3 regions of the Komagataeibacter sucrofermentans DSM 15973 genome follow, and region 1 is predicted to be linked to each of the others. Evidence: riboswitches for the same ligand, from Rfam matches in the RefSeq annotation. Region 1 holds a riboswitch; each other region holds the start of a gene.
The links. Region 1 has a riboswitch for cobalamin ahead of R5N89_RS12960 (DUF1636 domain-containing protein). Riboswitches for the same ligand answer to the same signal wherever they lie in the genome.

Region 1 (12,308 bases):
ACGCCCGGACCACGACCCTTCAATCCGCCACATTCCCTCGATTTCGGTGCTGTCGGCATTCAGCCTGCCCGCATACAGCACGACATGCCGCCGGGGCCGCCTTCATAGGTTTTGGTAAAACGCACCTCGGCTGCGTGGCGCACGCCGCGCACAGTCGAGACAAAGCAGCCCGCCCCGGCCTGACCCGATGCCGGGCGCTCCGTTACCGTGCCCCCAATGGTGCCACCGGTTTCGAACAGGGAGGCGGAGAAAAACTCCGGCGGCAACGTGCGCGGGTAGCTGAACTGACCATCCCACTGCCCCGTCACATCAAACCTGTTTTCAGCCATGACGATCTCCCTGCCCCCGCACTGCCTGCCATAAAATAAAGCGGGCCATGCCTTACAGCATGACCCGCCCTTTTTCCATTTCCCTGCCGTGCGGGAGGAAAATCAGATCACCTTTTCCACCCAGCCATGGGTGTCGGGCGCTGTGCCGCGCTGGATGCCGATCAGGGCATTGCGCAGCTTTGCGGTGACCGGGCCAATGCCCGCGCCATCGCCAATCACCGCCTCACCCTTATGGCCGCGGAAGCGCCCGATGGGCGAGACCACCGCCGCCGTGCCGCAGGCGAACACTTCCTTCAGGCGGCCTGAGGCGGCATCAGCGTAAAGCTGGTCGATGGCGTAAGGCTCCTCGCGCACGGTCAGGCCCATCTCACGCGCAAGGGTGAGTAGCGAATCGCGGGTGATGCCACGCAGGATGGTGCCGGTCAGCGGCGGAGTAGCAACAGAGCCGTCATCGAACACGAAGAACACGTTCATGCCGCCCATTTCCTCGATCCAGCGGCGCTCCACCGCATCGAGGAACAGCACCTGCGCACAGCCATGGCCCTTGGCTTCCTGCTGGGCCAGCAGGCTTGCGGCATAGTTGCCGCCGCACTTGGCCTCGCCCGTGCCGCCGGGGGCGGCGCGACAGAAATCGGACACCCACACGCTCACCGCTTCCGCCCCGAAATAGGCGCCCACGGGCGAGGCAATGACCATGAACAGGTATTCCGACGCGGGCTTGACGCCAAGGAACGTCTCGCTCGCAATCATGTAGGGGCGTATGTACAGGCTCTCATCGGGGTTGCCTGGCACCCAGGCATGATCCACGCGCACAAGCTGGCGCACGGCCTCGACAAACACGTCCTCGGGCAGTTCCGCCATGGCAAGGCGCGCCGCCGATTTGCGGAAGCGCGCGGCATTGGCCTGCGGGCGGAACAGGGTGATGCCCCCTTCCGCCGTGCGGTAGGCTTTCATGCCCTCGAATATTTCCTGCGCGTAGTGCAGCACGGCGGCGGCGGGGTCGAGGGTGAACGGCGCATAAGGCTGCACGCGGGCGTCGTGCCACCCCTTGCCTTCCTGGTAGCGGATCACGACCATGTTGTCGGTAAAGACACGCCCGAAACCGGGATTGGCCAGAATTTCCGCCCGTCGCTCGGGTGAGACCGGGGTCGCGGTGGGTGAAAGCGTGAAGGGAAGGGAAGTGGCGCTGTCCATAGCCGTTATTTCTCTTTCATCATGGCGCTGGCGCGCCATACGGAGCGCGCCCCTGCCCGCCTCAAGCTGCGGGCAACCACATCAGAAGTTCACCAGAACATTGCGCCGGTCAACCCCGCCCCGTGCGCATGCCCCCTGCTTTTACGCCTTGCCCAGCACAAAACCCAAGGCGCGCAGGGCGGCAGGCAGGCGCTCGCGGCCATGAAGCGCGCCGATCTCACCCAGTCGCGCCACCACGCTTCTGCTCCAGTTCCGCGCACCCGCACGGCTGGCCTCAAGGCTGGCATCATAGGCCCTGATGCCGGCTTCATCCGTGGCGGCGGGGCTGTAGCGTTCCTCATGCAGCACCATGGCCTGTGGCAGGCGCGGCTTGATGGCGGTAGGCTGCGCGCGGTCAGGGTAGCCCACGCTCATGCCAAACAGCGCAAATGTCCTGGGCGGCAGGCCAAGTTCGGCGGCAATGGCCTCGGGCTGGTTGCGCACCGCGCCCACGTACACGATTCCCAAGCCGTAGGATTCAAACGTCGCCGCTGCATTCTGCCCCGCCAGCGCCGTATCCACCACGCCGCTCAGGAATGTATCGAGGCAGTCCAGCCCCGGCAGCGCGTGACCCTGCGCGTGGCCCACATGCTCCAGCCGCGACAGGTCCACCACCCACGCCAGGAACAGCGGCGCCTGCGCGATGAACGCCTGATCGCCCGCTATTTTGGCCAGCCGGGCGCGCCGCGCGGGGTCGCGCACGGCAATCACGCTCCATGCCTGCAGGTTGCATGAACTCGAGGCCGACTGGGCTGCGGCAATCGCCGCCTCCACCACGCCTTCGGGCAGGGGGGCGGGGCTGAAATGCCGCACGGAACGATGCGCCATGAGGCTGCGCGCCACCGGGCTTTCGGGCAGCGGTTTTTCAGGCGGCTTCGTGCCATAACGGGCCTGCCACAGCGCGTTCATGGAGGACTGGGCGGAAAAGGAAGAAACGGTGGTGTCGGACATACGCATGCCTCCTGCCTGTGCAATGCTGGCTGAAAAAGCAGCACACCACAGCGCAACAGGGACAGGTAGCGGGGCGATATCACACCTGCCCTGCGCATTTTCATGCAACCGGCCGACCCATGGCAGCAGTGCCCCCGAACCCCTTTTGCAGATGGTCCGATTTTTTGGAAATTCGTTTCCAGATCAGCTATTTATTGCACATTATCCATCACGTTCATGCGAAATCACATGGCTGTAAATAGGAACAGACACCCAGACGGGTCATGAAGGATACAGCACCCCCCTGTTTTCATTACCAGCAAGGAAACCCGTTCGCATGTTCGAGGCCCTCATGATCCGCCACGCCGATGGCGCGACCACCACCCGGCTGGAACAGGTCGACCCCGCAAGCCTGCCACAGGGCGATGTGACGGTCGAAGTCGCGCAGTCCAGCCTCAACTACAAGGATGCGCTGGCCATGACGCGCGGGGCGCCGGTTGTGCGGCATTTTCCCATGATTCCAGGCATTGACCTTGCTGGCCGTGTTCTCCACTCCGATGACCCGGTCTTCCGCCCCGGCGATCAGGTTCTGGCCACCGGCTGGGGACTGGGGGAAAAGCACTGGGGCGGCATGGCTGGCATGGCCCGCCTGCCGGGGCGGTGGCTGCTGCCACACCCCGCGGGCCTGTCGGGGCGGCAGGTGATGGGCATTGGCACGGCGGGCTTTACCGCCATGCTGTGCGTCATGGCGCTGGAGGATGGCGGGCTGACGCCTGCCTCCGGCCCCATCATCGTCAGCGGGGCGGGCGGCGGCGTGGGCGGCATGGCCGTGATGCTGCTGGCGCAGTTGGGCTATCAGGTGGTGGCGGTAACGGGGCGGGCGCAGCTTCAGGCCTATCTGACCAGCCTGGGTGCTGCCGAAGTGCTGCCACGCGAAGCCCTCGCCCCTACCGGCAAGCCGTTGGAAAAAGCACGCTGGGCAGGCGGGATCGACGTGGTGGGGGGCGAGGCGCTGGCCACGATGTGCGCCTCCATCACGCAGGGCGGCACGGTGGCGGCCTGCGGGCTGGCCGGGGGCATGGCCCTGCCGCTGACTGTGGCCCCCTTCATTTTACGCAATGTGCGCCTGCAGGGAATCGACAGCGTCATGTGCCCCCGACCGCGCCGCATGACGGCCTGGGCGCGGCTTGCGCGTGACATCGACCCCACACGGCTGGACAGCATGCTGCATGACGCAACCCTGGCCGAAGTGCCCGGCCTGGCCCCGCGCCTGCTTGCGGGGCATATAAGAGGGCGGACCGTTATCCACCTCACCAATTCAAAATGATAAAAGTTTCTGGGTGCCGCCTTTTTTCAAAAAGGCGGCGTTCTATCGAAGCTTCTTGAAAAAATCTTCGCCAAGAACTGCTGCTTTCAAAAGTCGTTCAGGCAATAAAAAACGGCAGGCGCAATGGGCGCATGCCGTTCTTCACATCAGGCCATGCGGGGCGGATGCGCCCCGCGCCCCTTAGTGGCAGGGGAAGCCGAGCAGATGACGGCCGTCATGCACGAATTCATGCACGTAATGGCCAGAAACGAGCGAGGTCGCGCCCTGCTCCGCGCCAACGAAGTAGATCAGCAGCGAGGCCAGAACCAGCCCGAACACGCCCCACGGCAGCAGGTCGCGCACGGGAATGGCAACCGGCGGGGCGACAATATTGGCGGACAGGACGGATGTGTCTTGGCTCATGCTGAAAACTCCATGGATCATGCTCGATCCGGAGCAGTATGGCATGACAGGGCGGCTTGCAATGCCCTTGCCGTGTAACCGGATCAGCCGCCATGCTTTCAAAATCAACCGGCAAGGTCAATCATCCATTGCTCGCCCCACCCTTTCGGGCCACGCAGGGCAGCATGAACCAGACCCTGACCTGCATCGCCCTGCCTGCGCCTGATGAGTTGCGCCGGGGCGTCATTCCGGCACGCGATGCTGCCCCCATCCTGCCCGCAGGCTTCATGGCCCGCCTGCCGTCGGCCGATCGCCTTTTTGTGCCACCGCCCCTGAACAAGACCATCGGAACCGATGCCTGCGAGGCCGTGCCCGCCCTGCAGGCGGCCGATATGGGGGCGTGGCACGGGCTTTCGCTCAAGGTTCTCCCCCCTGCCGACCTCACCCGCTGGGTGGGAGATGCCGGTTTCGCGCCACCGGGGGGTGAAAGCCGCGACTCGCTGCTGCGCCGCGCTGGCACATGGCTGGCCGCACTCCCCGCAATGCCAGCGCGCATGCTGGTGCTGGCCGATGCCACGGTCATCCGCGCGCTTGCCATCGCGGCCCTCGGCGGTGACGGCGCCATGATGGCGCGGCTCGATATCGCCCCCCTCACCCGCACGGTGCTGACCCGCCACGCCACATGGCGTCTGGCCACCAGCGGCGCGCCCCGGCCCTGAGGGCACGGGCTGGCATGCGGCTTTGACAGCGCGGACCGCAATCGGCTAAATCCGCCCCTGATGGTTCCCCCACAGGGAGAATAGGGAAGACGGTGCGCCACTCGGCAATGCCGTCGCTGCCCCCGCAACTGTAAGTGGTCGAATCCGGCCCGGTGCGTGCACCGGTCCCGCCACTGGTCCCTGAGGGACCGGGAAGGCCGCCGGATATTGAGGGTGTGGCCCGCCACGCCCTTCGCCACAAGCCAGGAGACCTGCCATCCCCGCCCGCGCGGGACAGATGACCGTTTCGATCGCATGGCTGGCGGGGTGCCCGGCACGCGACTGGCCACCACCTGGCAATCTGCTGCCGGGCGGGGCATGACCGCGCACCCCGCTTTTTGTGCTGCCCGCCCGGCAGCGCCGCGAAAGGGCACGGACCAGATGACCACTTCCCCCCAGCCAGACACGGCACCACCGCCCGTGCACCTGCATGTGTGCGTAACCTGCCGCCGCGGCCTGCCCGCATCGGACAACCCGCAGGGCAGGCAGTTGCACGATGCCATGCAGGCACTGGCCAAAGGCGATCCCGACATTGTGGTGCATGAAGTCGCCTGCCTTGCCGCGTGCAACGACGGCTGCACCGCCGTTATCGCGACACCGGGCAAATGGGGCTGGCTACTGGCCAATCTCGGCCCGGAAAAGGCCGATGACCTGCTGACCTACACCAAAGCGTACGCCGCCTCGGCCAAAGGCACCGTCATGCCTTCGCGCAGGCCCGCAAGCCTGTCGGACATGGTGCGCGGCCGCTTTCCCGCATCCCTCTTTTCCGGAGTCTGACCGCCATGAACACGTCCGCCACGGCCCGCGCCAAAGTGCCCGTTACCGTCATCACCGGCTTTCTGGGCGCAGGCAAGACCACGCTGCTGCGCCACGTGCTGGCCAATGCGAAAGGCAAGCGCATTGCCATCGTGGTCAATGAATTCGGCACGCTGGGCATCGATGGCGACACGCTGCGCGCCTGCGGCGTGGAAGGCTGCACCGACGAGGATATTGTCGAACTGACCAATGGCTGCCTGTGCTGCACCGTGGCGGACGACTTCCTGCCCACCATGGAAGCCCTGCTCGACCGCGCGACCCCGCCCGACCATATCGTGATCGAGACCTCCGGCCTCGCCCTGCCCAAGCCGCTGCTCAAGGCGTTCGGCTGGCCCACCATCCGCACGCGCATGACCGTTGACGGCGTGGTGACCGTGGTCGATGGCCCCGCCGTGGAAGCCGGCCGCTTTGCCGATGACCCCGAGGAAGTCGCCCGCCAGCAGGCCGCCGACCCCTCGCTCGACCACGACAACCCCCTGGCCGAGGTGTACGAGGACCAGCTCCTGTGCGCGGACCTGATCATGCTCAACAAGACCGACCTCATGACGCCCGCGCAGGCCGATGCGGTCGAGGCCGCGATCCGCGCCGAGATCCCGCGCGCGGTGAAGGTGGTGCGCGCCACCGACGGGCAGGTTGACCCCGCCGTGCTGCTCGGCCTCGATGCGGCGGCGGAAGATGACCTTGCCGCCCGCCCCTCCCACCATGATGCCGAGGGCGGCGAGCACGAGCATGATGATTTCGAGAGCTTCGTGCTGCCCATCCCCGAGCAGGACAGCGTGGAGGGCTTCATCACCCGCCTGCAAAAACTGGCCGAACAGCACGACATCCTGCGCATGAAGGGCTACGCCACCGTGCGCGGCAAGGCCATGCGGCTGGCCGTGCAGGGGGTTGGCAGCCGCTTTCGCCACCAGTTCGACCAGCCCGTGCCCAAGGATGGCCCGCGAACCGGCACCCTTGTGGTGATCGGCCAGAAGGGGCTGGACCAGGCCGCCATTGCAGCGGCCCTGGCACTGGCGTAAGGCAAACGGCAGACGGGGGGCCGAATCATGCACCTGCTGGCACGCGAGGTCCGCACGCTCGATGAGGCCGATCAGGCCGAAGACCTCGGCCACGCCCCGGCTGATATCGTGTTCCTGTCCTTTTCGGACAGTGACCTGCTATGCCTCAACGCCGCCCATGCGGCAGGGGCCGCGCCCGATGCCAGCCTGCGCACCGCAACGCTGTCCCGCCTGCGCCACCCCATGTCGATCGACCTGTATGTGGCCGACACCATCATGGAGTCGCGCTGCGTGGTGGTGCGGCTGCTTGGCGGGCTGGAATACTGGCGCTACGGCGTGGAGGAACTCAGCCGCGCGTGCCAGCAGGCGGACATCCCGCTGGTGCTGCTGGCAGGCGACGGGCGCGACGACCCGCGCCTGGCCGAACGCTCCACCGTGACAGAGGCCATCCGCACCCGGCTCGACACCCTGCTGCGCACGGGTGGGGCCACCAACACCGCCACCGCCCTGCGGCTCATGGCCCATATTGCAGGGCGCGGGCCGGATGATGGCGCAGGCCCCGAACCCCTGCCACCGGCAGGCGTGCTGCATGCGGCCAATCCTGCCCTACCCTTTCGCGCCATGGTGGTGTTCTACCGCGCCCATCTGCTGGCTGCCGATATAGCCCCCATCACGGCACTTGCCGCTGAACTGGAGCAACGCGGCATGGGGGCGGAGCTTGTTTATGTCTCCTCCCTCAAGAACCCGGAATCGGCGGCCTTTGTCGCGGCACGGCTGGCGGATATGCCGCCCGATGTCATCATGAACGCCACCTTCTTTTCCGCGCGCGGGGCGGCGGACAGCCCCTCACCGCTGGATATGCCGGGCGTGCCGGTGCTGCAGGTGCAGCAGCCCGGCATTGCCCACGGCCTGTGGCGCGACAGTGTGCGCGGCCTGTCGCAGGCCGACCTTGCCATGCAGGTGGTGCTGCCTGAACTCGATGGTCGCATTCCCGCCTTCCCCATCTCCTTCAAGGAGGACACCACCCCCGGCCTGCCTGCCCGCCACGTGCCCTACACGCAGGGCATTGCGCTCACCGCCGCCCGCGCGCTGGGCTGGGCGCGGCTGGGGCATGAGCTACCTGCCCAGCGGCGGGTGGGCATCATCCTGTCCGACTATCCCGGCGCGCAGGGTGCGCCCACCGGGCAGGCCGCCCATGCCGTGGGGCTGGACAGTTTTGCAAGCCTTGAACACATCCTGACCCTGCTCCACGCGGCGGGCTATGACACGGGTGACATACCCACGGCGGACCAACTGGCACATACGCTGGCCCGCGCGCCTGCCACCGCGTTTGTATCGGTTGCGACCTATCGTGCGTGGCTTGAGGCCCTGCCGCAGGCATTGCGCGACCAGCTTGCCGCCTGCTGGGGCGCGCCAGAGGATGACCCCTGCGTGCGCGATGGCCGTTTCACCCTGCGCCACCTGCACGCAGGCCACATCCTGATGGCGCTGCAACCCGACCGGGGCACCACAACCGACCGCCACGGCGGCTACCATGACCCCGACACCCCACCGCGCCATGCCTATGTGGCCTTCTACCTGTGGCTGCGCCACGGCTGCGGGCTGGACGCCATGGTGCATCTGGGCACGCATGGCACGCTGGAATGGCTGCCGGGCAAGGCGGCAGCCCCTTCGGCCACGTGCTGGCCCTCGGTGCTGGTAGGGGGCATGCCGGTGATCTATCCCTTCATCGTCAACAACCCCGGCGAGGCAGCCGCCGCGCGGCGCAGGCTGGGCGCCGTGACCATTGGCCACATGACACCGCCCATCGCGGCAGTAAGCAGCGCAGGGGCCGATACGGGCGAACTCGAACGCCTGATTGATGAATATGCCGCAGCCGACGGGCTCGACCGCAGGCGGGGCGCCATCCTGCGTGGCGAGATCCTGCAACGCGCGGATGATCTGGGCCTGCTTGATGAAGGCGGCATTGCCCGCGCCGATAACGAGGATGAAGCCCTCGCCCAGCTTGACGCCTATCTGTGCGATGTAAAAGACCTCCAGATCCGCGACGGGCTGCATGTCTTTGGCCGCCCCCCCACCCGGACAGTGGAACTGGCCCATGCCATCGCCCGCGCCTGTGGCGACAGCGCGCCCGCCGACCTGCCCACCCGCCTGCACGCCTGCGGCGCGGCGGAGGCAGCCGCCCTGCTCGCAGCCCTTGATGGGCGGTTCGTGCCCGCAGGCCCGGCAGGTGCGCCCACCCGTGGCCGCGCCGACGTGCTGCCCACGGGGCGCAACCTGTACGCCATGGACCCCCGCGCCATTCCCACCCGCTCGGCGCTGGTGCTGGCCGAGCGCACGGCAGCCCTGTTGCTGGAGGAACACCTGCAGGACCAGGGCGAGCCGCTGCGCGCGCTGGTGATCGACCTGTGGGGCTCGGCCAGCCTGCGCACGGGCGGCGAGGACCTGGCGCTGGCCCTGCTGCTGATGGGCGTAAGGCCGGTATGGGATGGCGCATCGGGGCGCGTAAGCGGCATCGAGGTCATTCCCATGGCAGCGCTCGACCGCCCGCGCGTGGATGTGACGCTGCGCCTGTCCGGCCTGTTCCGCGATGCCTTTCCCGGCCAGATCGCGCTGTTCGAGCAGGCGGTGCAGGCCATTGCCGCCCGCACGTTCGAAGCCCCCGACCTCAACCCGCTGGCCGCCAGCACCGCAGGGCTTGAAGGGGCGGCACGGCATACCGCCACCGCCCGCATGTTTGGCACAGCCCCCGGCAGCTACGGCACGGGGGTGGAAGACGTGCTGGCCAGCGGCCAGTGGCATGAACGTGACGGGCTGGGGCAGGCATGGCTGAATGGCTCGGCCTGGACCTATGGCGGCGGGCGCGAGGGCCAGCAGGCGCCAGACATTCTGGCCGGGCGCATGGCGCAGGCGGGCGTGCTGCTGCATGTGCAGGACCATGCCGAAACCGATATTCTGGAAAGCGTGGACATGGCCACGCATGAAGGCGGCATGGCCGCCGCTGCCCACCTGCTGGGCAATACGCCCCGCCTCGTGCATGGCGATACCTCCCGCCCCGAGGCCCCCCGCCTGCGCGGCACGGTGCACGAAGTAGCCCGCGTGGTGCGCGGGCGGCTGGCAAACCCGGTCTGGCTTGCGGGCATGCGCCGCCACGGCTACCGGGGGGCAGCCGAGATCGCACGCGGCGTAGAGGCGCTGCACGGCTTTGCCGCCACCGTGCCCGCGCGCTTTGACCGACAGTTTGATCTCGCCTTCAGCCGCCTGCTCGATGACCCGGAGATGGACGCCTTCTTGCTTGAAGCCAACCCCGATGCCCACGCCACCATCCGCCGCCTCATGGCCGATGCCCTGCGCCGCGACCTGTGGCGGCCACGGCGCAACAGCGCTGGCATGTTGCTGGACCCCGCGCCATGACCACGGCACCGTCCGTGCGCGGCTGGTGCCCCGGCCTGCACACCCCCATGGAGGCCGCCGATGGCTGGCTGGTGCGCGTGCGCCCGCCGCTTGGCCGCCTGTCCGCCCCGCAGGCCCGCATCGTGGCCCGTGCCGCACGCACGCATGGCAACGGGCTGATTGAACTGACCAGCCGGGGCAACCTGCAACTGCGCGGCCTGACACCGGACAGTGCGCGCGCCTTTGCCCGCGACATGGCTGAAGCGGGCCTTGCCAGCGCCGATGCCGCAACCGAGGCGCGACGCGCGCTGCTGATTTCGCCCCTTGCAGGCATCGACCCGCAGGCGGCACCCGATGCCCCCGCCATCATCGAGGCACTTGATGCCGCACTCGCCGGGGCCGAAACCCTGCGCGGCCTGCCCGCCAAGTTCGCAATCGCGGTGGAGTGCAGGGGGTATGTGCCCGCAGGCAGCCTGCGGGCCGATATTATGGTCCGGGCAGGCAGGGATGGCTGGCTGGTCCTCTGCGGCACGCGCGCCCTGCCCTGTGCCGCGCAGGATGTGCCGCCCGCCGTGCTGGCCCTTGCCCGTGCGCTGGCCGATATGGGCGGCCAGCCCCGCCCGCTGCGCAATCCGGCCCTTGGCGCGCAGGCCTTTGCCCGGATCGGGCGACTGGCCGCCACACGCGCCGCAACCACGCCCGCCCACGCGCCCGCCTGTCTGGCCGGGCCGCTGCCCGGTGGCGCGATGGGGCTGGTCCTGCCGCCCGGCCCCATTGGCGCCGATCTGCTTGCGGACGTAGCGCAATGGGCCGAACAGTCTGGCAATGGCCAGATGCGCGTGGCCCCCATGCGCGCCCTTGTTATTGAAGACTGCGCCACGGCTCCGCCCCTGCCTGGCCTGATCACGCAGGCAGATGACCCGCGCCTGCGCATCAGCGCGTGCATCGGCGCGCGCGGCTGTGGCTGTGCTGCGCGGGACGTGATTGCCGATGCCACCATGCTGGCCCCGGACCTGCCAGCCGGGGCCACGCTGCATGTGTCAGGCTGCCCCAAGGGCTGCGCCCATCCGGGGCCAGCCGACATCACGCTGGTGGCACAAGTGGATGGCTATGGCCTGTGCCCGCATGGCCGGGCGGCTGATACGCCTGTAGACAACGGGCTTTCGCTGGCACAGATACAGCACATCGTGCGGGACTGGCCCCGCAACCTGACCACGCCACGGAACGGGAGAACCCAACCGGCATGACCGCGCAAACGGAACCGTACGACTACATTCACGACGGGGCGGCGATCTATGCCCGTTCCTTTGCCATCATCCGTGAAGAAGCCGATCTGAGCGGCCTGACCAAGGCCGAGGCCCGCGTGGTGGTGCGCATCATCCACGCCTGCGGCATGGTGGATGTGGCGCAAGCCGTGCGCATGTCGCCCGATTTCGTGGCCAGCGCGCAGGCGGCGCTGCGGGCGGGCAAGCCCATATTGTGCGATGCCAACATGGTCGCCCATGGCGTCACGCGCGCGCGCCTGCCAGCCGATAACCCGGTCATCTGCACCCTGCGCGACCCGCGCACGCCAGAAATTGCGAAGCAGATCGGCAATACCCGCTCGGCCGCCGCGATGGATCTGTGGGGCCATGACCTCGCCGGCGCCGTGGTGGCCATTGGCAATGCGCCGACCGCCCTGTTCCACCTGCTGGAGATGATCCGCGCAGGCGCGCCCCGCCCGGCCGCCGTAATTGGCATGCCGGTAGGCTTTGTGGGTGCCGCCGAATCGAAGGAAGCGCTGGCCGAATTCGGTGACCTGCCCTTCATCATCGTGCGTGGCAGGCTGGGCGGCAGCGCCATGGCGGCGGCCACCGTCAACGCGCTGGCGAGTGACACGGAATGAGTGCCGGCCGCCTGTCCATCCTTGGCATGGGACCGGGTAACCCCGAACTCATGACCCTCAAGGCCGCGCGCCTGCTGCGCGAAAGCCCGGTGGTGGGCTGGTTCTGCCGCCACGACCGCCCCGGGCATGCCCGCCAGATTGCAGGCGACATGATTGGCCCCGACGCCACCACGCTGCGCTTCGCCTACCCCTTCACCACCGAGATTGCGGTCAGCGACCCGGCGTACCTCATGCGCATGGGCCAGTTCTATGATGAAT
Region 2 (12,308 bases), 1.3 Mb from region 1:
AGCGGTCCATGACCGAAATGCGCAGGTCGCGCAGCGGGCGGCCAAGCCGGTCAACAGGCGGCGCGGAACGGACCGCGCGGCTGTTCTGAGCGTCATCCATGGCCGCCTGCCCTGTCAGCCTGCAATCCGGATTGGCGGGGCGGATGCAACACTTTCCACCACTTTTACCGGGATGGATTTGGCTGCGGGCGTTCCGCTGATCTCGTCAAAATAGTCGAGCGGCAGCAGCGGGTTCAACTCGGGGTAGTATCCGGCAATGGCGCCACGCGGCATGGGGTAGTCGAGCACGTTCAGCCCATCGACATAGCGCCTGATCCCGTCATCGCTATAGGTTTCCAGCCCGATCACGTCCCCATTCGACAGGCCACGTTCGGCCATATCGTCCTTGTTCATGAACACGACAAGGCGGGTATTGTACACCCCACGATAGCGGTCGCTGTTGCTGTAGATGGTCGTATTGTACTGGTCATGCGAACGGATGGTGGCCAGGCGCAGCATGGCCGCATCCTTCACCGGCACGTTGACTTCCAGCCCCGGCAGCACAAGGAAATTCGCCTTGCCATTGGGCGTCTTCCATACCCGGCGACGGGGCGGGATATCGAGGTGAAAACCATGCGGATCTTTGATCTTCTCGGAAAAATCAGCATAGATTTCAGGATAGACCGCGGCAATCCTGTCCCGGATCAGGGTATAATCGACCATGTACTCCGCCCAGGGCGTGCGGGAGTTGGGCAGTGTTGCCATGGCCATGCGGCAGACGATTTCTGTTTCCGGCAATACGTGTTCGGTTACGGGTTCGAACACGCCGCGCGATGCCGTCACGTTTGACATCGCATCCTCAATGGTCACGAACTGCTCGCCAGCCTGCGTGCGGATGATTTCCGAGCGGGCGACAACCGGCAGGATCAGCGCGTCCCTGCCATGCACCAGATGCCCCCGGTTCAGTTTCGTGGCCACGCCAACCGTGAGGTTGAGGTTGCGCATGGCGGCGTAGGAGCGCTCCGTATCGGGCACGGCGCGGATGAAATTGCCCCCCATGCCGAAGAACACCTTTGCGGTGCCCGCTTCCATGGCCTCGACCGCTTCCAGAACGTGGTGGCCGTGTTCGCGTGGCGGTTCAAACCCGAACACATCGCGCACGCGGTCCAGATAGGCCTCGGTCGGTTTTTCATCAATGCCCACCGTGCGGTCGCCCTGCACGTTGGAATGCCCACGGATCGGCGCGATACCGGCGCCCGGCTTGCCAAAATTGCCGCGCAGCAGAAGCAGGTTGGCGACCTGCTGGATCAGGCGGGATCCTTCCTGATGCTGCGTCAGCCCCATGCCGTAACAGATGATCGTGGCATTGGACTTCATGTAGATATCCGCAATTTTGCGGATCTGTGCCTCGGTTATGCCCGAGATGCGGGTAATCTCGTCCCAGCTACAGCCCATGGCATCATCACGCAGGGCGTCCAGCCCGGCGGTGTGTTCATGGATGAAGTCAAGGTCCAGCACCTTTTCGCCACGTGCTTCGGCCTCAAACAGCGCCTTCATCATGCCTTTGAATATGGCCAGGTCACCACCGATGCGCACATGCACAAATTCGCTGGAAATCGGGGTCGAGCCGAACGTGCCCATCTGCAGCACATCCTGCGGCTCGGTAAAGCGGATCAGCGCACGCTCCGGCATCGGGTTGATCAGCACGATCGGCACGCCGCGTTTGCGGGCTTCAACCAGGTTGGTCATCATGCGCGGCGAATTGGTGCCCGTATTCTGCCCTATGACAAAGATCGCCTCGGCATGCTCGAAATCGCCCATGACGATCGTGCCCTTGCCAATGCCGATGGCAGGTGCCAGGCCACGGCTGGTCGGCTCGTGGCACATGTTCGAGCAGTCGGGGAAATTGTTGGTGCCGAATTCGCGTACGAAGATTGAATAGAGGAACGCGGTCTCGTTCGCCGTGCGGCCCGATGTATAGAACTCGGCCTGATGCGGGCTGTCGAGGGCGCGCAGGTGCTTGCCGATCAGGGCAAATGCGTCATCCCACGCCACTGGCACGTAGCGATCACTTTGGGCATCGTAACGCATCGGCTCGGTCAGGCGGCCCTGCATTTCCAGCCAGTAATCGCTTTTCTGCATCAGTTCGGTGACGGTGTATTTTTCAAAGAACTCGCGTGTCACACGCCCCTTTGTCGCTTCATGCGCCAGTGCCTTGGCCCCGTTTTCACAGAACTCAAGCGTCTTGCGATGATCGGGGTCAGGGAATGCGCAACTGGGGCATTTGAAACCGCCGGGCTGGTTCATGGCCAGCAGCCCGCGTGATCCCTTGACCAGCACGCTCTGTTCCATCAGCACTTTTGCGGTCGCCCCGGCCGCACCCCACCCGCCTGCCGGATGATGATAGGGTTTGTATTCGGGTGTTTTTTCGTTGCTCATGATCTTGACCCTCTTCCTTCAGTTGGGCTGGCGGGCGTGGGCGTGCGATATGGCTGCGGCACCGGGGGCAGAACCCACATCATGCAGCAGGCCAAACTCCAGCATCGCTGGCACGAAATTTTCGTTTTCATGCTTCGAGCGGGCCAGCTTAACCAAAGCAAATCGCTGGAGCGGCAGCAGGGCAGCCCATTGCGTGGCCGTAGGCGGCGCTATGCCATCAGCCTGTGCCTGTATTTTGACTGCCTCGGGCATCCGGCCTTCTTCGCGCCAGTCTTCCAGTCCGCGCACAGCGAGCGGGCGCAGCGGCTCGTCGCTGCGGGTTGCGATCAGGTGGGCGACCAGTTCGCGGTAGGTGGCCTGTTCGGGCACGGTTTCGCACGGCAGGTCGGTAAGCTTGCCCCTTTCCTCGCGCGTAAACCGGCTCCACTGGCGCAGGCTCAGTTTGATGCCGACGATGTCGAGCTTCTGCCGCGCGATCATGGGAATGCACCGCAGGGAGCCCGCGAAGTCACGTTCAAAGTCAAAAAGCATTGGACCAGATCCCGTATTGGAGGGAGGGAAATGTCGGGCAGCCATGCCGCCCGGTTTATTTGGGAACAATCAGGTGCAGCAGCGACGCCGCCCCGAAAAACACGCTGGTGCTCAGCGACCAGATCGCAACGAACCATGCAATCCGCACGCCGGTGCGCGAGGGTGCGTCATCGCCATTGCCCCGGACGATCTCAGTGGTACCCATCGGTTTCCGTCACCTTTCCGCGAAAGACGTGGTAGGAATAGATCGTGTAGGTCAGGATGATCGGCAGCAGGATGGCGGTGCCAATCAACTGGAAGAACTGGCTCGATGGTGGGGATGATACATCCCACAGCGTCAGGCCCGGCGGCACGGCATAGGGCCACACCGTAATGCCCAGACCGGACAGGCACAGGAAGAACCAGCCCAGCGCGCACAGGAATGGCCCCTTCGAGTGCCCCCGGCGCAGCCCCATGACAAACAGCCTGCCCAGCACGACAACCAGAACCGGCACGGGGGCGACGAATGCGATGTTGGGCCAGTCGGTCCAGCGGCGCAGGTAGGGTGCGTGCAGCAGCGGCGTCCACAGGCTGACCGCCACGATGCCGATGAACAGGCCCACGGCCAGCCGGGCGGCCCAGCGGCGGCATGATGCCTCCAGCACGCCGGTGGTGCGCCAGATCAGCCACGTCGCCCCTAGCAGGGCATAACCGCACATGACCGACAGGCCACACAGGATGCTGAACGGCGTGAGCCAGTCGAGCGGGCCACCGGCAAAGGCGCCATCCACAACCTTGATGCCCTGCACCACGCCACCGAGGATCGTGCCCTGACAGAAGGCGGCGATGGCAGAGCCAGCCATGAAACCGGCATTCCACATCCCTTCCCTGCCCGTGCCGCGTGTCATGACACGGAATTCAAACGCCACGCCGCGAAAGATCAGTGCCAGCAGCATCAGCACGATCGGCAGGTAGAAGGCTGGCAGCAGGGTGGCGTAGGCACCGGGAAAGACGCCGTACAGCACGGCCCCGCCCAGCACCATCCACGTCTCGTTGCCATCCCATACGGGGGCGATGGTGTTGACCATCACATCCCGGCGGTCCGGGTGGCGTTCAAGCGCGAACAGCATCCCGATGCCAAGGTCAAAGCCATCAAGCACCACATAGATCGAAATGGCGGCCACCAGAATCACGGCCCAGATTATGGGGAGCCAGTATGCGAAGTCCATCATGCCTCAGGCTCCTTTGCCAGTAGAGGGATCAATCACGCCCGGATGCATGCGGGCTGCCAGAATCTCGGTCGCGAGGGAGGGCGGGGTATCGTGCTCACCTTCCTGCGGCGCACGGCCCAGCATACGGACCAGAATGCCCAGGCCGGAGCCAAACACGAGCACATAGACCACCACGAACGCCGTCATTGAAAACGCCATGGAGGACAGGGCAACCGGCGATACGCTGTCAGACGTGCGCAGCAGGCCATAGACGGTCCATGGCTGGCGGCCGACTTCCGTCGTGATCCAGCCGCACAGCAGGGCCAGGAAGCCCGCAGGCGCCATGCAGAGTGCGACACGGTGGAAGACCGGGTTGGTGAACAGGGTGCTGTTGCGCCGCAGCCACAAAGACCACAGTCCCACCAGCATCATCAGCATGCCAAGTGCGACCATGATGCGGAAGGAGAAGAAGATGACTGGCGAAGGCGGCCGCTGGTCACGCGGAAAGTCCTTCATGCCCGGTACCTTGCCGTTCAGGCTGTGTGTCAGGATCAGCGACCCGGCCAGCGGCAGTTTCACGGCATAATCCGTGTGTTCGGTCTTCATGTTGGGAATGCCGAACAGCAGTTCGGGCGCATGATCTTCCGAGACCCAGTCCCCTTCCATCGCGGCGATCTTGGCGGGCTGGTATTTGAGCGTGTTAAGCCCATGCGCGTCGCCTGCAAGGATCTGCAGCGGGGCCACGATCGCCGCCATCCACATGGCCATGGAGAACATGACCCGTACCGGCTCGCTGGAAAACTTCCCGGCCTTGCGGGCCTTCAGCATATGCCACGCCCCCGTGGCCCCCACGATGAAGGCAACCGACAGGAAAGCCGCCAGACCCATATGCACCAGGCGGAACGGAAAGGACGGGTTGAAGATGATGGCCAGCCAGTCAGCTGGCATGAAGCGCCCGGTGACCGGGTCTATGGTGTAGCCGCGCGGCGTCTGCATCCATGAATTGGAGGACAGGATCCATGTCATGGAAATCAGGGTGCCGACCGATACGCAGCATGTGGCGGCAAAATGCAGTTTGCGCCCCACCTTGTTCATGCCGAACAGCATGACGCCGAGGAAGCCTGCCTCAAGGAAAAAGGCGGTCATGACTTCATAGGACAGCAGCACGCCGGTAATCGGCCCGGCCTTTTTGGAAAAGATCGACCAGTTGGTGCCAAATTCATACGACATGACCAGTCCCGACACGACGCCCATGCCAAAGACGATGGAGAACACCTTGATCCAGTATCGGTAAAGGTCAAGGAATACGGGCCGTCCGGTCTTGAGCCACAGCCCTTCCAGCACGGCCAGATAGGCCGCCAGCCCGATGGAGAAGGCCGGAAAGATGATATGAACGCCTACGGTAAAGGCGAACTGAAAGCGCGCCAGAAGGAGTGCGGGGTCATGTGCGTACTGCATCGATACTTTCCAAAACTTATGCGAGAGAAATAGAAAATAGAAATAACTTCTCGGCATAGTGGTCCCGCAGGCATTGTACCGGCCTGAAAGGCTGGTATTGTGCTGCGGTGTCGTGGAAATGGTAGTAGATCAATCAGGCATATGACGTCCAAGAGGCATTATACATAAGATCATAAGCAGTGCTTATGATCGCATCATTTATAGGAGATGTATGGTTATATCAAAATATAGACAATCAGAAATATTGATAACCGATCACGCGATATTTGGCGGATATCCCCTGTTTTCAGGCAGGAGGCAGTCTCCTCCCGCGACCTGATTATTCATTCTGGATATAATGTGGGTTAGGCAGGCCTGATCCAAAGACCTGTTATGTCTGCATCCCTGAGCAGATGAAATTGAATACGAAAGCCTGTTTGATAGCATCAAGACATCATCTGGCGGTTTTGTTCCGATCCGAACTTCCGGAAGAGTGAGTGCCCGCACGCGACTTTTTTCGCCACGTCCGCGTTCGGTGTTCCGTCGATCGATCAGGGTCAGACCACTTTACGGCATGATCCTGATGTCATGCCAGTTCTCTATGGAGGATTGGAATGAGCAGGCTGCCGATGCTGAGCCGCGAGAAGCCATTATGCCAGAAGACAGCGTGCCTCTTGCAGTTCTTCCTTCAGTTTGCCCATAAGCTGATCTACTGGCATGGCCCGCGCCATAGGGGCGCCCTGACCGGCCCAATAAGCACCAAAACCACTTTCACCACAGTTTCTGGCAGCTTTGTTGAGTGTTTTCCCCGCATCATAAGTAATGGGATAATCGGGAGCCGGTGGAATACCGACACTGTCATTCAGGCTCGTAAACCGGTTTTGAAGACAGCGCGCCGGCCGTCCTGAAATGAGGTCGGTCATGCGTGTATGAAACGCGGCAGGCCCTGCCAAAGCCGTTCGGTAATCTTCATCCGCGCCTGTCTCCGGGCAGAGAATGAAAGCCGTGCCCATCTGTGCCGCGACGGCCCCCAGGCCAAGGGCAGCCGCCATGCCTGCTCCATCCATGATCCCGCCCGCGGCAATCACCGGAATGCGGCATTGGCGCACAAGGAGGCGGGTCAGGGCAAATGTTCCCAGAGCATCGTCGTGACCCGCGGGATCGAAAATGCCACGATGGCCGCCCGCCTCGATCCCCTGCGCTACAATCGCATCCATTCCTGCGGTCTCGGCGGCGCGGGCTTCGTCCAGGCTGGTTACTGTTGCCAGCAAAACAGCGCCTGTTGCCTTCAGGGCCGAAACCGTCTCAGGCGAAGGAAGCCCGAAATGGAAACTGACGACCGGCGGCTTCATATGCAAAAGCATATCGAGCATGTCCGGATCATCATTGAAGCTTCGGTAAATGGGATGCAGTTCGGCTGGCGGAACCGCACTGAACTCGGTAAACAGCGGTTTCAGCCAATCCAGCCATGCTTTGTTGCGGACAGGGTCGATTTCCGGCGTCTTGTGCGCGAACAGGTTAACGTTGAAGGGAGCGGTCGTCTGCTGTCGTATCTGGCAGATCATCTCACGCGCGGCGGTGGCGCTGGCAGCCCCTACTCCGACTGAACCAAGCGCCCCGGCCTGAGACACCGCAGCGGCAAGGGCCGGAGTGGACACGCCTGCCATCGGCGCCTGCACCAATGGAATTGTAAGGCCTAGCTGTTCAGGCCAGTTCATCATCGTTTCCCATCGCGCGAGCCGGTTATCTTCCTGTCCTGATTGTAGTCCATAGCGTTGATTCCGGTATTCAAAACCATATCATCACGCCTTTTTCCCAGCCCGGCTTCATGCGCCATGAAGTTCTGGTCCGGCAAGCCATGCCGCGATGGCACGAAAAAAGAGGCCGCATCTTGCACGACGGCCATACTCTGCATGCCCCCAATGTCAGAAACAAACCCATTTGCCTGATCAAAGCGTATAATGTCCTTTTTGGGAGCCAGCCTGCCTGTGTCATAAAGGCACAGGCCTCCTCTATCCTGGATTATATGCCCAGATGCGCCATCTGTTTCGCTGCCTTGTCGCCATATCGTACATCATGTTGCACACTACAGTCGCGCAGGCGGCATCATTGCCACCACAGGCTTCCAGTCCCGTGCTGGAGCGCGTGGTGCTGATCGCCCGGCACGGCATACGCAGCCCCACCCACCCCATTGCGGAACTGGATGCCCGAACGCACCGGCAATGGCAGGCATGGCCGGTGGCACCAGGTGAACTGACCGAACACGGCCAGCGTGACCTGTCGCTGATGGGGATGGCGTTGGGGCAGTATTATCGGGAGGCGGGCGTGCTGCCCGCGCAGGGATGCAGGGCCGGGGAACTGGCGGTCTGGTCTGATGCGGCCGACCGGCGCACGCTGCAGACCGGTGACATCATGGGTCATGCCATGATACCGGGTTGCCCCGTCACGCCCGGTAGCCTGCCGCCTGGCGTGCATGACCCGGTTTTCAACGACCTGCCCGGACAGGCCAGTTCCACCTTGCGGCAAGCTATCATGACCGACCTGTCAACCGCACTGGCGCGGGACAGGAACACACGCCCCCCCAGCGTACGTCTGGCGCAGGAAATGGCTCAGGCCATAATCCAGCCTGCCGGATGCACCTCCGGCCTGCCCTGCTATACCGCGCCGGACCGGGCTGTATGGTCCAACAATGCGCCGCACCTGTCTGGCGGCCTGTCACAATCTGCCGAGGTGGCAGAAAACATGCTGCTGGAATATGCGCAGGGCATGCCGTGCGCGCATATCGGCTGGGGACATCCCGCCATGCGCCATGCCATTGATACCTTGCAGCCCGCCCATACCTATGCCAGCCAGCTTCTCCGTCGCCTGCCTGCCGTGGCGTTCCCACGGGGTCATATTCTGGCTGGCATGATCATGGATCTGGTGACAGGCAAGGCCGTGCGCGAACCCAATGGCGACATGATCGCTGCCACCACGCCAGTTATCCTGTTTGCCGGGCATGACAGCACACTGGACATGCTGGCAGCGATTTTTGGCCTGAACTGGTCGTTTGCGGATATGCCAGACCCAACCGGTCCCGACACCACGCTGGGGTTCGAGACGTGGCGCATGCCGAACGGGCAGCGTCAGGTAAGGGTCGTCATATTTCATCAGGCATTGGATGCACTGCGCATGGAACAGTTCGTGGCGATAAAGCCCGACATACTGACGCTGCAGGCGTGTCATCATGAACAGGATGATCGTTGCACGATGGACAATTTCACACGGATTTTTAACGACCGCTTTAAAACCGGCAACTGAAATGAAGCTGATTTTTCAATGCCGACGGGGAGTGAGCAGGACCTGAAGGGATAAGCAGACGGCAAGCGTGTCCTTCACACACTGCCATGCGATCCCCTCCCCTTTCTTCTCGATAAATGCCGCCGACGTGACGCCCCGTAAGGCGGACATTCCTGAGGTCAAGCCGTAAACCATTGCCTGCACATAAAGAATTTGACATTGCTTTCTTGTATAGCGTAGTGCATATTTTTGGGTATATATCGGCGAACACGAGCAGGTGGAAACCTTACCAAGCTCCTGAAAAGTCGGTCGTAGATTGTCTGGAGATATGGCCGGTTAAAGCAAAAGATTTCTGGAATTGATAAAGATGCGCGCATAAGTCAGGAGAGGAAAAAATTGTACTCCCAGTTTATTACTGTTCCAAATATTGTTCGACTTATAGCCATAATTCTTATCTCTGCAGGTTTATGGACCAAATGGTGAATACATATTTTATATTCCCATAGGATGATTTTTATAGAAATCATCCTCAAAAAGTATATTTTTGGGCGCTATAAACATTTCCCGGCCAGTTTTCGGCGCAATTTCTGGCCACTGGCTGTCAGGCGGGCGCGCTCCATACCCCAGCGCGCGGAACAGCCACCTGCAACAAACCCCATCAATACGAGGGATGCGCGCACACTTCCTTCATTCAGCAAGGTTCCGTAGCCGCCATCCTCCGGCAAAGACAGGATTGCCTGCTTTTGGAAAGGGGTCAGGGTTTCCGATCCGAAATAGGACCGACTGCCCGCCATGTGCTGATCGCCGATAGTATATGATCTCATTGTCCAGTCTCCCGCTAAACGCATTTTGCGGAATTTCATCCGCAGCATGTGTCGTCACCTTGTGAATTTTTATAGGCTGACAGAAAAACGGGAGTCAGGTTGCGAAACGCGAAGAGATCAGGGCAGCGTGTGAAACAGATGACATGATCGATACTCCGTCTACCGGGCACCCCGCCCGACAGAACTGGCTGGATCACAAAGGCAGGTCTCCTGACTTGCGGGTCAATGACAGCGGTTCCATCTTCCCAGCCTGTTCCCCAGGCCAGTGACCGGTCCTGTTTCAATCAGGACGCACGATCCGCTCTCTCTCCGCTCACAGTTGCGGGGGCAGTCGACGACTTGTTCCCGGGCTCCGATCAGCCCTGCCGGAACGCACGGCGTTCCCTATTAACCCGTTCGCACGGGGCCTTTGAGGTAGCGCAGTCTGACGTATGGCTGACTGTAGTGCAAGTCTGGCAGCTTCCCGCCAGGGTGATGGCCACCATGCCTTTCGGATCGCTCAAAAATCTGTATTGCATAAGTCCTGTAACCTGTCGCATAGTCCATCCGACTATCAAGTCGATGGTGCCGTGCAAGCGGATTAATAGGGAACGCCGTATGCTCTGGCGGGGTCTGTGATGATCCGGGAGCCAGTCGGTGGCTGCGCCCGCAACTGTAGGCGGTATGTAGCTGGATCCGGTCATCTGATGAGAATCAGGTGAGTCACTGCGTGCAAGAAAGCAGGCGGGAAGACAGGACCATGCTGCCATGACCCGCAAGCCAGGAAACCTGCCATCGTCGCAAATCAGGCCAACCGGGCGGGACCGACCGGTAGCAGGAGAACGTCAGTGACCTGTCCATCCGCAGATTGGTGCCACCGCAATTGCGGCATCATATCCGAAACATTTTTCCGTTTTCGGATGCATGCCGGATATATAACAAAAAAACTTCTATAATGCCGTCATAATGCAGCAGGTAGTCAGTGTGCTCTACTGCCGATTATCGCTTTTTCGTCAAAGCCAAAGCGGAAAAGTTGATGGCAACCATGTACGAAACAGATCCCGTCGGCGCGATACACACACTTGCGCCCATCTGTCCCGAACAATCCCATGGCTTGCAGTTGCGCACACGTACCAGTCCATTGGCTTCCAGCTGAACGCGGTAATCCGGTTATGACGCAATGCGTGAATGCATTGCCTCCCAATTAAGTCCATGTCCGTTTGCAATGGTCAAAAAGATGACGTCTCCCGTTCCATCGCCCGAATTCATTCTGATACAGCAGCGTCGGCGCCGCCGATCAATTTCCATGTCCCGCCTTATGGAATGCGCACCCCGTCGCGAGGACGTGCTGAAAGCGGTCGCTGGCACGCCCGTTTGCGTTCCCAACCCTGAAGAAGCGATCCGTGCAGATGGGTTTTCCACATTCCTGCATATAGCCCCGCCAGTCAGCGGACTGCCGATCGTTTTACGGGATCGGGGCGACTATCTGGAGGAACTCTTCTCGCCCCTGCTGCTGGAGGCTCTGGCCCATGTCGATGCAGCTTGCGCAATATCAGACTTCCACGAGCCAGAAGCGCCAATGACTTTGCTGCAAGCCTATATTTCCGCGCAATGGACTATCGGCGCGCGTGATGCCGCCATGCACCTCTATGGTTTGCCGGGTTCAACCGCATAAGGCCTGCCCCCGGGCAGTATTTTACGCATGCCCGGGTCATTAAATGTGCTTCGTAAGGGTCACATCAGAAACGGCCACCACTCCAGAGCCCAACTGTCAGTTCCCCTTCGAGATAGGTCGTTTCCGTACACGTCAGGCCTGCTTCGGCAAACCAGTTCCGCATCTGGCTATCATTGAAACCCAGATGAAGATGTGCGTTCAGGTCCCGCAGTTCGGTGCGGCCATGTTGCGCGAAATCCACGACCAGTAATCGGCCATCGGGAGACAGAATCCTTGCGGCCTCGGCAATTGCGGCGGCTGGATGCTGCACGTAATGAAGAACCTGGTGCATCACCGCCAGATCAACACTTCCGCTCGCCTGTGGCAGGGAATAGATATCCCCCTGTCGCAATGCCGCCCGTTCCAGCCCGGCGGCTGCCAGATTGGTCCGGGCCACGCGCAGCATGGCAGGACTTCTGTCAAACCCGGTGATCAGTTGCGCCTGGGGCGCCAGCAGTTCGATCATGCGACCTGTGCCGGTACCGATATCGACCAGATGATGGATTACGCCCTTGCCGACTATGCGGCGTATTGCGCTTTCCACGTCCTGCTCCGACACATGCAATGAACGGATGGCATCCCATTCGACGGCATGGGTTTCGAAATATTCCTCAGCGGCTGCCGCCCGGACTGAACGCACCGCCCTGAGCCGTTCGGAGTCAGCCATGATTTCAGGATCGCTGCCCGACGGCCAACTGGCCACGGCATCGTAAACGGGCGCCATTTCGGTTTTATGGTCAAGGGTCAGAAACACCCAGTTTCCTTCCTTGCGCCGGGCTATGAGTCCTGCCTGCACCAACGTTTTGATATGCCGGGAAACCCGCGGCTGGCTCTGCCCCAGCACCTGGGCAATCTCCCCCACGGACAATTCCATATTCCGCAATAGCGCAAGGATACGCAGGCGCGTCTGGTCGGCCAGGGCCTGAAAGATAATGA
Region 3 (5,142 bases), 1.3 Mb from region 1:
TTTATGTGGAAGTACTCAATACGCTTGCGGCGGCGGGCGCCACATGGGTGCAGATCGACGAGCCATGCCTGGTGCTGGACCTGCCCGACGGGGCCGATGACGCCTATGCCCGCGCCTATGCCGAACTGATCCGTGATGTTCCTGCCATCCGCTTCATGCTGACGACCTATTTCGGTGCGCTGGGCGATAATCTGGCAACTGCGCTGGGCCTGCCTGTCCACGGCCTTCATGTTGACCTGGTCCGCGCGCCCGAGCAGCTTGCGGATGTTGTGGCCGGAGCACGGCCGGACCTTGTGCTGTCACTGGGTGTGCTGGATGGACGCAATGTGTGGAAAGCGGACCTGAACGCCATCCTTGACCGGGTGGAACCCATCGTTGCAGCCGGTCGCAAGGTCATTCTTGCGCCGTCGTGCTCCCTGCTGCATACGCCGATCGACCTTGAGCGCGAAACCGAACTTGATGCCGACATCCGTTCGTGGCTGGCGTTCGCGGTGCAGAAGGTTGCTGAACTGGCCGTCCTCGCCAGGGCGCTGAATAACGGGCGCGACAGCGTGCGGCAGGTGCTCGATGCCTCCAGCGCTGCCGTGGCTTCCCGTCGCACATCGCCACGGATCAATAACCCGGCCGTTCAGGCACGCGCGGCAAAGGCGGACGCAACGCTCGCCCGTCGGGCATCGCCTTTCAGCCAGCGCCGCCCGCGCCAGCAGGCCAGACTGCGCCTTCCCGCCTACCCCACCACCACGATCGGTTCCTTTCCCCAGACCCCGGAAATCCGCAAGGCGCGCGCAGCGCATGCCCGGGGCGCGCTTTCGACCGAGGCCTATAATACCTTCCTGCGCGAACAGACCGCCCGGGTTGTGAAATGGCAGGAGGAGGTCGCGCTTGATGTGCTGGTCCATGGCGAGTTCGAGCGCAATGACATGGTCCAGTATTTTGGCGAACAGTTGGCAGGCTTTGCATTCACCAGGCATGCATGGGTTCAGTCCTATGGCTCCCGTTATGTCCGCCCACCCATCATTTATGGTGATGTATCGCGCCCCAAACCCATGACAGTCGAATGGTGGCGGTATGCGCAGTCACTGACCAGCCGCCCCATGAAGGGCATGCTGACCGGGCCGGTCACGATCCTGAACTGGTCTTTCGTGCGGGATGACCAGCCCCGCAACGTCACCTGCCGCCAGATCGCCTTTGCCATTCGCGATGAGGTTGTCGATCTGGAAAAAGCCGGGGCGGCGATCATCCAGATTGATGAGGCAGCCCTGCGCGAAGGCCTGCCGCTGCGCCATCGGGATTGGCAGCATTACCTTGACTGGGCTGTGGAAAGCTTCCGCATCGCGGCATGGGGCGTGGCAGATGCAACCCAGATCCATACCCACATGTGCTACTCGGAGTTCAACGACATCATTGCCGCCATTGCGGCGATGGATGCAGATGTCATTTCCATCGAGACGGCGCGCTCCAGGATGGAACTGCTCGAAGTCTTTGCCGATTACCATTACCCGGCGGAAATCGGGCCGGGCGTGTATGACATCCACTCCCCCCGCATCCCCACCGTGCAGGAGATGGTTGAACTCCTGAAACTTGCGACCGAACGCCTGAGCGCCGATCAGTTGTGGGTCAACCCGGATTGCGGACTCAAGACCCGCAAATGGGAAGAAGTCAGGCCCGCGATCGAGAACATGGTAGCTGCCGCGCGGACCATGCGCGACTGACCTCCGCCCTCCCTTCCCTTCATATGACACGCCTCCGCCCCTGCCGGGTGGGGGCAACCGGCCTGCCTGCCCACGGCCAGCCCTTCGCTGCGTGCACACCGGCATCGCGTTTAGGGGAATTGGGCGTTGCCTTCGCTTCGCGCATAATCAGCACGACCCTTGATTGGCGATGGCCCCGCGCGAGCGGGTTAAAAGGGAACGCTGTAACGCCCCGGCCGGATCATCATGTTCCGGGGGCCAGTCAGCGGCTGCTCCCGCAACTGTATGCGGTATGCCACCGGTTCGTTCACCTGCGGGTGAGCCACTGTTTCCGGCAGGAAATGGGAAGGCGGGAACCGGCAGGCCATGACTCGCGAGCCAGGAGACCTGCCTTCGTCTGTGAACCACGTCGTCGGGCGGGATGCACCGAAGGCAGGAGATTTCCCATGCTGTATGGGAAACGCAGTCGCTTTGTGACCCGGCCTGATGGCCACAAGCCCATACCCGCAATTCCATGAGCCAGCCATCAGGACCGGCGTGTTTTCGCCATCGGGCCTGCACGGCCTGAGCACGCCAGGCCGATGTTCCCATTCATTACAGGGCCATGGCCACAATGCCGGGATAGGCGCCCTGCGCCCCGGCATAAAAATTCTCCGTTATATCCGTCAAATTTTACAACTTGCGGCAAGCACGGAACCACGAAAGAGACATCATGCATACTGCGCAAAAAGCAACCGGCGTCTCGCTGCTTCTGAGCGCCCTGATCGCAGGCGTGGCCGTTCATGCACAGGTCCCGCCAGCGTCAACCCTTCCCCCTGCCGTGCTGGGGCAATGGGTCACGAAAAATCACAAGGGTGTTTTTGAAATCGCGCCATGCGGCACTCATCTGTGTGGCACGCTGGTAGGACTGGATTATAGTGACAGCGTTCCGCGCGACAGGACAGGGCGACCAGAATGCGGGCTGCCGATGCTGCGGGACTTTGCCAGGGATCCGGAGCAGGCAGACCGGTGGAATGGCTCGATCCTCGACCCCAATACCAACCATGTCTATCAGGCGCGTATATGGGTCAATCAGGCAGGACAGCTCAAATTGCGGGGGTATCTTGGCATTCCCCTGTTCGGTCAGACGCAGACATGGCTCCCATATGGTGGTCACATCGGGCCGAACTGCAGGATGACGCCCTGACCCGTCCTGTCGGTCCGTGCCAGAACGATGCCCGCCAGTCATATCAAAAGACCGCGGGCATCGATCAAAGCCTGTCTGTTACCGTGCCCTGTCCTGTTTCATGCCTGGCGGAACGCCATTGTCGATCAGGAGCTGGCGTAGCGCCACGATGACCGGAAATACTTCCTGATTCCGGTCACCCCCCTGTTGCCGCCACGCCTGCTGTTCAAGTTCGACGATTTCCCGATCTTCGGCAAAGACGCGCTCGGTAAAGGCGATTAGCAACGGCCATGCCAGATCCAGTAAAAACGGGATTTTCAACCTGCGTATGGAAAGCAGGCCAAATACCCGGTTGGTCAGTTCTTCCCGATCCTGTGGCACATACGCGATCCACAGTTCCATGACCGGTTCATCTATCCCCTGCGTCTCGATCCGCAATGTCTGATAGGGATACTGCGTACGGATGGTCATGATATCCCGATAGGCGAAATCCCGGCCATCCTTGCGGCGCTGCCCGTAAATCAGGGCCTCGCTCAGCGGCTGCCTGCCAGACGTGCGGGCAAAGGTATAGCGGGCCTCCACGAAGTCCTCTCCCCGCTCCATGCCAAGAAACCGTGGTTTCATGCTTCCGACCAGTCGGCTGTGCAGGATCTGGTGGTTCATGTCCATCAGGTTTTCATGCATGAAGCTGTAGTGACACTGCACGACTTTCCCAAACCGGCGGGTGCGGTAATGTGGGTCACGGACACGCGGAAAGTCCGGTAGCGCCACGCTGTCGGATTTTTCCAGATCCCCCATGAACACAAAGATGAGGCCATCTTTTTCCCTGCAGGCCCATGTCCGCAACCGTGGTGGTTCGTTTTCCAGCTTCATGCCGGGGGAAAAACACTGGCCACGCCGACTGTATTTCAGCCCATGATATGCACAGCGGACAAAATCCCCGCACACTTCTCCCTTGCTGAGCGGTAACTGCCGGTGGGGGCAGACATCATCCAGCGCAAAGATGGCCCCGGCCTCGGGCCTGACCACCACAATGGGCTGCCCCGCGTACCGTACGCCGATCGCCCTGCCCCGACGCAGTTCGCGCGACCATGCAACCGGATACCAGAAATCCGGATTGCTGCGGATACGACGGATATCCTGCTGTGGCGAGGCCACCCCATCCGGGATGGCTGTTTCCGATGTATTTCCTGTCATGATATTTTCAATGTCTCACGCTGTTGTCCGCACACGGGACAAAACGGATGTCGTTTTCGCAGAAGTCGTGAATGGACGTCCCTCGGTGCACCCATCATGAATTCTCATCAGATCAGACAGTATATTGCACGGACCCGGGAATGGGGCCCTACCGTCGCTTTTCCTGATATTCATGGCCGTTGACGGCGTTACGATCAGCAGGCGTCGTGGATACTTCGCCCTGATATCCCCTATCCATCGCACGGCACTGCATATGTCTGTTGGAAACCGGTTCAGGCCATCCACAAATCCCAGCAGGAGACCGCATCGCGGGTTAAGGTGGGAAAGAACATAGGGCAGTTCAGCGCCACCCCGCACCATATCGACATGCAGTCCGCCCATTGGCAGCGACATCACGTGCGGCAGGTTGCGCCAGAACCCGCCGCCACCTCCCACGAGAACAAGTTCCACCGCCTGTCCGGACATCTCCTCAGTCATGGCGCGCCAGGCGAAATCCATCGCCGTGATGCGTTCTTCTGTCATGGGGCCGGCCGTCATAACCGGTTCGTGAATCTGAACCCGGAAACAGCCGGCCATGGCAAGCGCATTCAGGACTGCCTTGTACACCGGAAGCAACTTCAATAACGACCGCACCGGGTCCGTACCGTCACTTTGGCTGCAGGAGGCAAGAAAACTGACCGGCCCCAGCATTATCGGCACGGTTGTTATGCCCCCTCGCCATGCGCTCACAAATGCATCCAGGGCAGGATTGCAGCATAGCTTGAATACCGTTTGATCCGTCAGTTCCGGAGCAGTTTTCCTACGATCAGATCCGGTGTCATCCAGTCCGACCATTCGTGCAGTCTGCAGCACGCGGTCATGCCCGTCTGGACAGGAATTGGAAGTGACATGCGATATGCCAGCGTCTCGCTGGAGCGCAATGAAGTCCGGGGTGTCAAAATCCGTGCCCCCGAGCGTGCCGGTCAGCAGCATGGCGGGCCGCCGCCTGGCTGTGTGTCATCGCACCAGATTCTGATTTCAGTTGTTCCCTGCCCTTTGCGGATAGCGGGCAGGCCCATGCATGGCTGCAAGGCTTGGCTCCTGCCTCCG

Region 2: it holds a riboswitch for cobalamin, as region 1 does, so the genes downstream of both, R5N89_RS06990 (hypothetical protein) here and R5N89_RS12960 (DUF1636 domain-containing protein) in region 1, are expected to answer to the same signal.
Region 3: it holds a riboswitch for cobalamin, as region 1 does, so the genes downstream of both, R5N89_RS07005 (DUF2147 domain-containing protein) here and R5N89_RS12960 (DUF1636 domain-containing protein) in region 1, are expected to answer to the same signal.

The regions. Positions count from the first base shown of each region.
Region 1 is NZ_CP137157.1:2,737,247-2,749,554, forward strand. It holds gene R5N89_RS12925 (hypothetical protein) at 1-81, opposite strand, end outside; gene R5N89_RS12930 (hypothetical protein) at 60-329, opposite strand; gene R5N89_RS12935 (branched-chain amino acid aminotransferase) at 432-1,523, opposite strand; gene R5N89_RS12940 (NADPH-dependent oxidoreductase) at 1,665-2,513, opposite strand; gene R5N89_RS12945 (MDR family oxidoreductase) at 2,830-3,819, shown strand; gene R5N89_RS12950 (CbtB domain-containing protein) at 4,000-4,221, opposite strand; gene R5N89_RS12955 (histidine phosphatase family protein) at 4,314-4,919, shown strand; cobalamin riboswitch at 4,964-5,193, shown strand; gene R5N89_RS12960 (DUF1636 domain-containing protein) at 5,340-5,735, shown strand; gene cobW (cobalamin biosynthesis protein CobW) at 5,741-6,793, shown strand; gene cobN (cobaltochelatase subunit CobN) at 6,821-10,186, shown strand; gene cobG (precorrin-3B synthase) at 10,183-11,412, shown strand; gene R5N89_RS12980 (precorrin-8X methylmutase) at 11,409-12,050, shown strand; gene R5N89_RS12985 (precorrin-2 C(20)-methyltransferase) at 12,047-12,308, shown strand, end outside.
Region 2 is NZ_CP137157.1:1,416,143-1,428,450, forward strand. It holds gene moaA (GTP 3',8-cyclase MoaA) at 1-100, opposite strand, end outside; gene R5N89_RS06945 (FdhF/YdeP family oxidoreductase) at 115-2,418, opposite strand; gene R5N89_RS06950 (nitrate reductase associated protein) at 2,437-2,949, opposite strand; gene R5N89_RS06955 (DUF2474 domain-containing protein) at 3,005-3,154, opposite strand; gene cydB (cytochrome d ubiquinol oxidase subunit II) at 3,141-4,160, opposite strand; gene R5N89_RS06965 (cytochrome ubiquinol oxidase subunit I) at 4,164-5,597, opposite strand; gene R5N89_RS06970 (nitronate monooxygenase family protein) at 6,227-7,297, opposite strand; gene R5N89_RS06975 (hypothetical protein) at 7,294-7,482, opposite strand; gene R5N89_RS06980 (histidine-type phosphatase) at 7,611-8,876, shown strand; gene R5N89_RS06985 (hypothetical protein) at 9,407-9,727, opposite strand; cobalamin riboswitch at 9,862-10,105, opposite strand; cobalamin riboswitch at 10,225-10,470, shown strand; gene R5N89_RS06990 (hypothetical protein) at 10,839-11,333, shown strand; gene R5N89_RS06995 (metalloregulator ArsR/SmtB family transcription factor) at 11,398-12,308, opposite strand, start outside.
Region 3 is NZ_CP137157.1:1,429,439-1,434,580, forward strand. It holds gene metE (5-methyltetrahydropteroyltriglutamate--homocysteine S-methyltransferase) at 1-1,712, shown strand, start outside; cobalamin riboswitch at 1,866-2,101, shown strand; gene R5N89_RS07005 (DUF2147 domain-containing protein) at 2,404-2,877, shown strand; gene R5N89_RS07010 (aromatic ring-hydroxylating dioxygenase subunit alpha) at 2,956-4,053, opposite strand; gene R5N89_RS07015 (5-methyltetrahydropteroyltriglutamate--homocysteine methyltransferase) at 4,069-5,025, opposite strand.